One region of the Agrococcus sp. Ld7 genome, then DNA from elsewhere that is predicted to be linked to it. Evidence: predicted binding sites of a transcription regulator. Region 1 holds the regulator's gene; the other holds the start of a gene.

Region 1 (5,518 bases):
CATTCATCAAGGGGCACGGAACCGGCAACGACTTCGTGCTGCTGGCCGATCCCGACGGTGCCGCCCCGCTGACCGCTGAGCGAGTCCGCGCGCTCGCCGATCGCCGGTTCGGCATCGGGGGCGATGGCGTGATCCGCGCGGTGCGTGCGGGCGCCGCGGGCGACCCCGCGCTCGACGACGCGCCCGCCGGCAGCTGGGCGATGGACTACTGGAACGCCGACGGCACCGTCAGCGAGATGTGCGGCAACGGCGTCCGCGTGTTCGTGCGCCTCCTGCTGGATGCCGGTCTCATCGAGCTCGCCGACGGCGCGGCGATCGAGGTCGCGACGCGCTCGGGGCTCAAGCGCGTCATCCGCCAGGGGGCGCTCTTCGCCGTCGACCTCGGCACCTTCGAGCTCGGCGGCGATCGACTCGTCGCCGCGCACGGCATCGAGGTCGCGAGGCCGGGGCTCGACGTGTCGACGGGCAATCCGCACGTCGTGGTCGCGCTCGCGAGCGCCGACGAGCTCGCCTCGCTCGACCTGCACGCCGCACCCGTCCTCGATCCGGAGCCCGAGGGCGGCGCGAACGTGGAGTTCGTCGTGCCGGGCTCGATCGCCGACGGCGTCGGTGCCATCCGCATGCGGGTCCACGAGCGCGGCTCCGGTGAGACGCTCTCGTGCGGCACGGGTGCCGTCGCCGCCGCACTCGCGACCAGGCACTGGTCGGGGGATGCTGCTGACCGGTGGATCGTCGACGTGCCGGGCGGCCGGCTCGAGGTCGAGGTCGACGAGCGCGGGCACGCCTGGTTGACGGGCCCCGCGGAGCTGGTCTTCCGCGGCGAGGAGATCGACGGGGGAGTCAGTCGGGCGCGGTGACGGCGATGATCCGGTACGTCCGCTTCGAGTCGGCACGTTCGACGTCGAAGCCGGCGAAGCGCTCGGCCAGCCACCGCAGCAGCGAGTCGGCGCCCAGATGCTTCTGCACCACGAGCCACGCGGTGCCACCGGGCTCGAGCCTCGGGATCCAGCGCTCGAGCAGCTCGTGCAGCTGCGGCTTGCCGATCCGGATGGGCGGATTCGACCAGATGGTCGCGAACCGCGCCTCGCTCGGCACTCGGTCAGGAGTCGCCGGGGTGATGTTCGATAGACTGAGCAGCTCGGCATTCCGCTCCACGAGCGAGAGCGCGCGGGCATTGACATCGACCGCCCAGACATGCGCGTCGGGGGAGCGGGTCGCGAGAGTCGCGGCAATGGGCCCCCAGCCGCAGCCGAGATCGAGCAGCTCCCCGGTCTTGGGAGGCGCGGGAACCGCATCCAGCAGCACCTCGGTGCCGACATCGAGTCGGTCGCCGGAGAACACCCCGGTCGCCGTGACCATCTCGCGCTCGTGGCCATCGATCGGCACCAGGATCGTCCTGAGCATTCTCGGGGCAACGGGATCGGGGGAGAAGTAGTGGTCCGGCACGGACTCGACAGTAGCGAAGGACAGAGCATGGCAGAACCGCAGGACACCACCGCCGAAGAAGGGCGCGCGACGGAGCGCATCCTCCGGTGGGCGCAGAGCGCCGACGGTGAGGTGCTCTCGGCGCGCGCGCAGGCGCTGCAGGCCGATGACGCCTCCAGCGACAGCGACAGCGACGGCGCGCAGCTGGACCGCGACGAGCGTGCCGCGCTGCGGCGCGTCGACGGCCTTCGCACCGAGCTCGAGGATGTCACCGAGGTCGAGTATCGCGAGCTGCGACTGGAGAACGTCGTGCTCGTGGGCGTCTACTCGGGCAGCACGACCGACGCGGAGAACTCGATGCGCGAGCTCGCCGCGCTCGCGGAGACCGCCGGCGCGCAGGTGCTCGACGGCGTGCTGCAGCGCAGGCCGAATCCGGATCCGGCGACCTACGTCGGCAGCGGCAAGGCGGATGCGCTGGCGGCGATGGTGCAGGAGCTGGGGGCCGACACCGTGGTCGCCGACAGCGAGCTCTCGCCCAGCCAGCGGCGCGCGCTCGAGGATCGCGTGAAGGTCAAGGTGATCGACCGCACCGCCGTGATCCTCGACATCTTCAGTCAGCACGCCACGAGCCGCGAGGGCAAGGCGCAGGTCGAGCTCGCGCAGCTGGAGTACCTGCTGCCGCGACTGCGCGGCTGGGGCGAGTCGATGTCGCGCCAGGCCGGTGGTCAGGTCGGCGGGCAGGGCGCAGGCATGGGCTCGCGCGGACCGGGCGAGACCAAGATCGAGCTCGATCGTCGTCGCATCCACACCCGCATGGCCCGGCTGCGCAAGCAGATCAAGGGCTTCGGCCCCGCCCGGCAGGCGAAGCGCGCGAACCGCGACCGCTTCGAGGTGCCGGGCGTGGCGATCGCGGGCTACACGAACGCCGGCAAGTCGTCGCTGCTGAACCGGATCACCGGCGCGGGGGTGCTGGTCGAGAACGCGCTGTTCGCGACCCTCGACGCCACCGTCCGTCGCGCGGAGACGGCGGACGGGCGCGAGTTCACCATCGCCGACACCGTCGGCTTCGTGCGCCACCTGCCGCACCAGCTGGTGGAGGCGTTCCGCTCGACGCTGGAGGAGGTCGGCGAGTCGGAGCTCATCGTGCACGTCGTCGATGCCAGCCACCCCGACCCCGCTTCGCAGATCGCCACGGTGCGCGACGTGCTGGGCGAGACGGGGGCGCGGGCGATCCCGGAGATCGTGGTGTTCAACAAGGCCGACCTGATCGGCGACGACGAGCGGCTGGTCCTGCGCGGCCTGCAGCCGGATGCGATCTTCGCCTCGGCGCGCACGGGCGCGGGTGTGGACGAGATCCTCGCGCGCATCGCCGAGCTGCTGCCGAGGCCCGAGGTTCCGGTGTCGCTGCTGGTGCCCTTCGAGCGCGGCGACGTGATCGCCATGCTCCACGACCGCTTCGACGTCGTGAGCGAGCGCTACGAGGAGGCCGGGACCCGCATCGACGCGCTCGTCTCCGAGGCGGTGCTGAGCCAGCTCGCGGAGTTCCGCGTCTGACGTGGCGCTCCGCGCATGACGGAGGCGCCGGCCGCGTGAGCGGTTCGGCGCCTCCGTCGTCGTCCAGCCTCAGACCGAGCGCAGCACCGCCACCACCTTGCCGAGCACCTCGGCCTCGTCTCCGACGATCGGCTCGAACGCCGAGTTGCGGGGCAGCAGCCAGGTGTGGCCGTCTCGCTGCTTGAAGACCTTGACGGTCGCCTCCTCATCGAGCATCGCCGCCACGATGTCGCCGTTGGCGGCATCGCGCTGCTGGCGCACCACGACCCAGTCGCCGTCGCAGATCGCCGCGTCGATCATCGAATCGCCGACGACCTTGAGCATGAAGAGGTCTCCGCCGCCGACGAGCTGCTTCGGCAGCGGGTAGACCTCGTCGATCTGCTCCTCCGCCGTGATGGGGATGCCTGCGGCGATGCGGCCGACCATCGGCACGAAGGCGGCCTGCTCCAGGCTCCCGACCGACGGATCCAGCTCGTCCGGCACGAGCACCTCGATGGCCCGCGGTCGAGCCGGATCGCGACGGATCATGCCCGCGAGCTCGAGCTGCCCCAGCTGATGCGTGACGCTCGAGAGCGACGAGAGACCGACGGCATCGCCGATCTCGCGGTAGCTGGGCGGGTAGCCGCGCTGGCGCACGGCCTTCTGGATGACCTGCAGGATGGCCTGCTGCTTCTCGGTCAGCTGCCTCGTCATACCGCTCCGCTCCGTCATCCGGCGCCTCCGGGTGCCCCGGACGGGGCGTGTGGGTGGCCTGGGATTGACTGCTCCTGGTTCGAAAGCGTATCCGACTGGATGCCTGAATCAAACGGATGTTCGAGCGTGTCGGGCGTAATTCTTGCAGTATCGCTTGACGAGCTCGGGCATTCGAAGATAGGTTCGAAACAGAGATTCGCAGGCGATGCTCCCGGCCGAGCATCGCCTGCGGGTCCCAACCGGAAGGAGCACCGATGACTGCCATCGCACCCACCGCATGGATCGCCGCGACGATGCCCGCTGCGGCACCTGCTGCGGCCCCATCTGCCCCTGAAGCGACTCGGCTTCGCATGACCGTCCGAGGACGACGGGCGCTCGCGCTGCTGGTCGCGACCCCCGTGCTCGCCGTGGCCTCGCTCGCCGGCGTTGGCGTGCTCGGCGATGCACTCGCGGGTGCAGTCGCATCCTCGACCACCGGATCGGCCTCGTTCGAGACCGTCACCGTGATGCCCGGTCAGTCCCTGTGGCAGATCGCCCAGGCGGTCGCCCCGGAGGCAGACCCGCGCGACGTGATCGCCGAGATCGAGATGCTCAACGGCATCAACGGCTCGATCCAGCCCGGCGAGCAGCTCGCGATCCCAGCGCACTTCACGAGCTGACCGCGCCCGCCGAGTCCTGCGGCTCGGCCGTCGCGATGGGGCATCAGACATCGTCCTAGGCTTGTCACGTGACGAGCCTCGATGATCTGCCCATCCGCGACGACCTGCGCGGACTCACGCCGTACGGCGCACCGCAGCTCGACGTCCCCGTGCGATTGAACGTCAACGAGAACGCCTACCGCGTGCCGGAGGCGGTCGCGCTCGACATCGTGCAGGAGATCGCGCGCGCGCTGCCGAACGCGAACCGCTACCCCGACAGGGAGTTCGACACGCTGCGGCAGGGCTTTGCCGACTACCTCGGCCACGGTGTGGATCCCTCGCAGGTCTGGGCGGGCAACGGCTCGAATGAGGTGCTGCAGCATGTGCTGCAGGCGTTCGGCGGTCCCGGTCGCACGCTGCTGTCATTCACACCCACCTACTCGATGTACCCGCTGCTTGCCCAGGGCGTCGGCATGGGATGGGTGCCGGTGCCGCGCGCCGCCGACTTCACGCTGACGCCCGCTGCCGTCCGGGCCGCGATCGAGGAGCACGACCCCGATGTCGTCTTCCTCTGCTCGCCGAACAATCCCACCGGCACCGCGATCGGCCTCGACGTGGTCGAGGCCGCCGTGCAGTCGGCCCGCGGCATCGTGCTCGTCGACGAGGCATACGCCGAGTTCGCCCACGACCGCAGCCAGACGGCGCTGACGCTCCTCGGGCGACACCCGCGCCTGCTGGTCTCGCGCACGATGAGCAAGGCCTTCGCGTTCGCGGGCATCCGTGTCGGCTACCTCGCGGCCGATCCCGCGGTAATCGACGCCCTGCGCCTCGTGCGCCTGCCCTACCATCTGTCGACCATCACCCAGGCGGCCGCGGTCGCCGCGCTGCGGCACAGCGGCGAGATGCTCGCGCGCGTCGACGCGCTGCGGCAGCAGCGCGATCGCATCGTCGACGAGCTCATGGCGCTCGGGCTCGCGCCGTACCCGTCCGACGCGAACTTCGTGCTCGTCGGTGGCATCGCCGATCCGCAGAGCACGTTCCGGGCGCTCCTCGATCGCGGCATCCTGGTGCGCGACGTCGGCCTGCCCGGCACGCTCCGCATCACTGCCGGTACCCCCGCCGAGACCACCGCGCTGCTCGAGGCCATGGCAGCGCTCACCGCAGAATAGGATTGAGCCATGGCCCGCACCGCAACGATCGAGCGCACC
Region 2 (5,518 bases), on a different contig from region 1:
CCTTCGTCGACTCGTTGACGACGTTGTCGTTGGCGTCGTAGTCGTCCTCCTTGAAGGTGATGTACGCCTCGATCTCGTTCATGAGCGGCGCGTTGCAGAACGCCATGATCGATCTCAGATGCTGCTGGCCGACGGCCGTGCCGATGCCGCCGGGTGAGGCGCCGGCGATGCCGACCGGCTTGCGGGCGAACGAGTTGGTGCCCCAGGGGCGAGAGGCCCAGTCGATGGCGTTCTTGAGCGCGCCCGGGATCGAGCGGTTGTACTCGGGCGTGACGAACAGAATGCCGTCGGAGGCCTCGATCGCCTTCTTGAGCGCGGTCGCCTCTGGTGGGTAGTCGCCATCGAGGTCGCGATCATACAGGCCCAGCGTGTCGATCTCGATGAACGAGCACTGCAGGTCTGCTGGCGCCAGCTTGATCAGCGCGTTGGCGAGGCGGCGGTTGATCGACGAGCCAGCGATGCTGCCGCAGATCACGCCGATCGTGTACGGGGGTTCGTGGTGGTAGGTGTCAGCCATTGGGTCAGCATGCACCCACTGGCTGAATGTGTCGAGAGCATGCGAAGTCAGGCGGCGCTCTGCCCGTTCCCATCCGCCCGGTGCCCAGACGATCTCGAGCAAGCCGCGCACATCCTCGCCACGAGGCCGCCAGCCGTCAGTCCGCGTACCCCCGCGGGTTCTGCCGCTGCCAGCGCCACGCATCCCGCACCGCGTCGTCGAGCGAGCGGGTGGCACGCCAGCCCAGGCGCTCGTGCGCGAGGGTGGGGTCGGCGGTCGAGATCGCGGCGTCGCCCGGTCGGCGGGCGACGATCTCGTGCGGCAGCTCGCGACCCACGGCGGCCTCGAACGCACGCAGCACGTCGAGCACCGAGCCTCCGCTGCCGGTGCCGAGGTTCACGGTCAGCACGCCGGGCGCCAGTGCTTCGAGCGCGGCCACGTGGCCCTCGGCGAGGTCGACGACGTGGATGTAGTCGCGCACGCCCGTGCCGTCGGGGGTGTCGTAGTCGTCGCCGAAGATGCGCAGCCGCTCGCGCACGCCCGCCGCTACCTGCGCCACGAACGGCATGAGGTTGTTCGGGATGCCCTTGGGATCCTCACCGATGTTGCCAGAGGCGTGTGCGCCCACCGGGTTGAAGTAGCGCAGCACGGCCGCCTGCAGCGCCGAGTTCGCCATCGAGGCGTCGGTGACGATCGCCTCAATGATGGCCTTCGTGCGGCCATAGGGGTTCTCGAGGTCGAGGCCCACCTGCGCATCTTCGGCGAGCAGCGGGCCCGGCCGCTCGTAGACGGTCGCGGACGAGGAGAAGACGAAGCGTTCGACGCCTTGCTCGGCCATTGCCTCGAGGGTCGCGATCGCCGAGCCGAGGTTGACGCGGTAGTACTCGAGCGGCTTCGCGACCGACTCGCCCACGGCCTTCCGGCCGGCGAAGTGGATCACCGCGTCGATGCGGTGCTCGGCGAGCACCCGACCGACGAGCTCGCGGTCGCCCGCGTCGCCGACCACCAGCGGGATCTCGGTGCCGGCGAGGCGCGATGCGCGGCGCACTGCCTCGTCGCTGGCGTTCGAGAGATCATCGAGGATGACAACCTCATGCTCGTGCTCGATGAGGACGATCGCCGTGTGCGAGCCGATGAAGCCGGCGCCTCCGGTGAGCAGCACGCGCATGGGACCTCCTGGGATTGAGTGCCAGAGCAGTCTAGGCGGGCGCTCAGGCGGGCCTCAGGCGCAGGCACCCGCAACGCGCAGTCGAACCACAGCCAGTTGCCCAGGTGCATGAGCGATAATGGCGTTATGGCGATCTACACGCTCGACAACGGTGTCGAGTACGAAGTGGCGGAATGTCCGCTCTGCGGGCTCGTCGCGCCCCGGCCGCGGGCATTCGACGGCCTGCTGCACTGCGTGCGCTGCGACATGATGTGGCGCGAGTTACCGCGAGCGGCAGCGCCGCCCGCGGCACGGCCAGCGGCGTAGGCGTCGCCGCGAGTCAAACGGTCGGCTCAGGCGACGGGCTGGAGGTAGAGCACGCTTGGATCGAAATCAGTGGCCCAGCCGCGTCTGCGGCGCGGCGCGCGGACTCTGGGGACGACGATCCACCCCCGAGGGCCCTTGAGCACCTCGAGTCTGCCGCGATGCACCTCGTGGTGATGGTGCGTGCAAAGCATGATGCCGTTGTCAATGTCGGTCAGGCCGCCCAGGCTCCAGAAAGTGACGTGGTGCGCCTCGCACCAGCTGATCGGTGCCGTGCAGCCAGGCGCCCGGCAGCCCTTGTCTCGAGCCGCCAGCGCTCGGCGCTGCGCCCGCGAGAATAGGCGCTCCGTGCGGCCGAGGTAGAGCGGGAGCCCGTCTGCGCCGGTGACGACCGCCTGGATGTGCGCGTCGCACATCATGGCCATGGCCACGTCGACCGGTACGGCGTCGCCGGTGCGCTCGTCGGTGGCACTCCCGCCAGGCTCGCCGTCAAGCGCCGCTCGGTAGGTCGCCTCGGAGAGGTGGAGCACGACCGTTGGTGCTTCCCCGCCGACCCGCGGTGCGTCGCTCTGCTCGGCTGCGGTGCTCACCATCGCGATCAGTGCATCGGCCATCTTCTGCGGACGCGTGCGGTCATCGACGAGCTCGGCGCGCTCGCGCTCCTCGTCGGTGAGGAAGACCGGCGTGCGGGGCGACGTGAAGGGGTCCATGGCGGCGAGGAACACCGCTCCCTGATCGGGAGGAAAAGCGAAGCGCCCAGCAAGCATGCCGTCGGCGCGGGTGCCGCAGGTGAGACTGCGCCGCCGCAGCTGCTCCTCATAGCGCGGCTCGACGCCGTCGGGATCCAGACCGTTGCGCCACGCCCGCGCGAGCTTGGCGAGCAGGAGCGGCGTCATCGGCTGCTCGACCACGCCGTCTTCGCCGGGATGCGCCCCGCGCGCGCCGAGAGCCGAGGCGACGAGCGCCCGATCCGCAGCCTCCAGGTCAGCAGGGTTCGCTCGATCAGGCGCGTCACCGAGGCTCTCGATGATCGCACCGGCCTGATCGATCGTCACCGCGCCAGTCGCAACGGCCTCGCTGAGCACAGGGAACCGAGTGGGCACCGTGCCGCCCGAGAGCCTCGGGCTCGGGCGCAGGGCCGCCGAGACCTGTAGCAGGCGCTTCCCTGCTGGATGCGTGATGCCGAACTCGGTGGTCAGCATGTCGAGAGGGTCGCGGTAGCCGCAGGCAACGGTGAAGCGGTCATCCTTCGGCAGGCCGTCGTGCCGCTTGGAGATGTCGTCAGCGATGCGGACGCGCAGCGCGTCATTCGCGCGGCCCACGTCGCCGACAAGGCCGACAGCTATACGGCGCTGCTCTTCGTCGAGGCGGGGGAGCAGGGCATCGAGCGTCGCGGCCGCTGCGGCAATCGCGCCGATCGCTGAGCGCAGGGCGTTCGAGACGTCGGCCGTTTGACCGGTTGACTGCTGTGTCATGATCGCCCTCCTTGCGCTTCTGGGGACCAGTTTATCGAAAGTATGTTCGATCAATCAGAGTTGTCCACAGGTTGCGCGAGCCCGGGTTCGGCGCAGCGATGCACTTCAGTCGAAGAGCAAGGGCGGTCGCCCCCTCGGCGTGCGGGTGCCTCCTCGCCGCGCGGTCAGCGACGAGGAGGCGCGGCTGAGCGCACGTGTTGTCGCTCCTCGCCACGCGGTCGGCGACGGGGCAGTGCCCGCCGAGCGTCAGGCGCTCAACGCCGCTTCACCTTCGGCGATGAAGCGGTAGACGAGCGCGTCGACGCGCTGCTGCTTCGGCAGCGAGAGAGCGGCAACGAGCAGGCGGCGCGAGCTGAGCACCGGCGCCGGCGTAGTCGCGAGGTCGTACTCCGAGTAGCCGGCAGCGCCCCACTTCGGCATCCGGTGCTCCCAGTGGAACAGGTCGTAGAAGTCGTAGCCGCGCAGCGCGTCGAGCGAGAACTGCGTCCACTCCATCCAGCGCGCGATCTCCCCAACGAGCTCTGGGTCGCGCGCGAACGGCGACGCGGTGTACTTGCTGGCCAGCAGCTCGGGGCGCAGGTCACGATCGGCGGTGTTCGTGTACATCCCCGTGATGATCGCCCCACCGACGCCGAAGATCATCGCCGCCTTCGCGGGCGCCGCGATGTAGAGCGCGTTGGCGAGCGCCGCGTAGCGCTGGTAGGTCGGGAAGGTCGCGTTGTAGAGCGCAGCGAACGGCGACGCGGGCGACATCGCCGGCACATCGAGCGTCAGGTGATGCAGGCCCGCGGATGCCGCGACCCGGCTGGCGGTGAGCAGGTCGTTGCGCGTGCTCTTCTGCGGCCGATGCAGCGGGTGATACGTCAGCGCGACGGCGCCCGCACCGCGTAGGTCGACGAGCCCGGCCTCCAACACCGCGCGCGAGTCACGGCCGGAGGTGAGCGTCAGCACCGTCGCGGGTTCGACCGAGATCCAGTTGCGCACCTGCTGCTGCAGCGCATCCCTGAACCCGGTCGCAGCTTCGAGCGGCGGCAGCTCGACGCGGTCGGTGCGCGGCCAGAAGCGCTCGTGCGCGACATCTGAGCCCCGGATGGTGAGGCGCGCGTTCGCGTACACCTGGCCGACGCCGTCGTGGCTCGTGATGAGGCCCGGCAGCCATCTGCCGGCGGGGTCGCGGTAGCCGGGGTGCGCCATCACCCAGCGCATGCGCGAGCTGTCGAGGCCGCCAGCGCGCTGCGAGAGGATCTGGGTGTGCGAGGCGAGGGCCACACCCGAGTCGCCGCGGTGCCAGAACACGGATCGGGTTGCCAGCGGGTCGCCGTAGACGTCGAGTCGCTCGCCCCGGGCGATGAGCACGACGTAGCGGCCGGAGATCCACGCGATCATCTCGTCGAGCGCCGCGGTCTGCGCCTCGACCCCGCGCGCGTTCGCGAGCCCGCGCACGATGCGGCCGGCAACGCCTCGGCGCTTGCTCGGACCACCGTCGTCGAACGCCTGCCCAAGCACAAGCACCTCGGCGGCAGGGGAGGTGGCGTGCTGCCGCTCGAGATCCGGGTCGAGCCGCACGTGCCAGCGGCCGACCGTTAGGTGATCCCAGTGCTCGTGCGGTGCGAACGGCGTGGGGCCGTCGGTGACCACGAACCCCTTCGCGAACGAGTTCTTGTAGCCCCACACCTTGTAGCCGGGCCGCAGCTCGTGCTCACGGCGATGGAAGGCCGCGACGGCGTCACGCCGCTGACGCTCGCGTCGGTGGCTGCGCAGCGCATCCAGCATCGTCGGCTCCCCGTCGCGTTGATCGCGTGCCTACCGCGGCTGGTGCGGGCACGTTGCTGCGAGGCTACCTCGGGGCGCGCGCAAGGGGTCAGGCGGCGCGCTTGTGGCGCTCGCGATGCGAGCCGTCGACGATCGTCGCCGTGATCGCCGTGATGACTGCAGTGCCGACCGCGATCGCGGCAGCGTCAGCCGTCTCGCCCGCGAGGTTGGCGTCGAGCGGCTCGCGAGCGGTCTTCGCCCATCCGTGCACGCCCAGCAGCTCGCGCACGAGCCCAACGGTGAATGCCGGCCAGATGAGCCACG

What was found. Region 1 encodes LexA, which represses DNA repair genes until DNA is damaged. Its sites were predicted from a motif close to TCGAACANNTGTTCGA; they were not measured.
Region 2: ACJJVL_RS03605 (DUF222 domain-containing protein) is a predicted target of LexA. The motif match lies at 3,477-3,492, and genes of this name have one in related genera.

The regions. Positions count from the first base shown of each region.
Region 1 covers NZ_JBISGY010000026.1:97,247-102,764, forward strand. Annotated here, with positions in the region: gene dapF (diaminopimelate epimerase) at 1-857, shown strand, start outside; gene ACJJVL_RS05295 (class I SAM-dependent methyltransferase) at 841-1,404, opposite strand; gene hflX (GTPase HflX) at 1,474-2,979, shown strand; gene lexA (transcriptional repressor LexA) at 3,049-3,690, opposite strand; gene ACJJVL_RS05310 (hypothetical protein) at 3,927-4,331, shown strand; gene ACJJVL_RS05315 (histidinol-phosphate transaminase) at 4,400-5,479, shown strand; gene hisB (imidazoleglycerol-phosphate dehydratase HisB) at 5,489-5,518, shown strand, end outside.
Region 2 covers NZ_JBISGY010000023.1:6,280-11,797, forward strand. Annotated here, with positions in the region: gene ACJJVL_RS03590 (NADPH-dependent FMN reductase) at 1-517, opposite strand, end outside; gene galE (UDP-glucose 4-epimerase GalE) at 654-1,664, opposite strand; gene ACJJVL_RS03600 (hypothetical protein) at 1,791-1,970, shown strand; gene ACJJVL_RS03605 (DUF222 domain-containing protein) at 1,997-3,442, opposite strand; gene ACJJVL_RS03610 (hypothetical protein) at 3,689-5,215, opposite strand; gene ACJJVL_RS03615 (glycosyltransferase) at 5,304-5,518, opposite strand, start outside.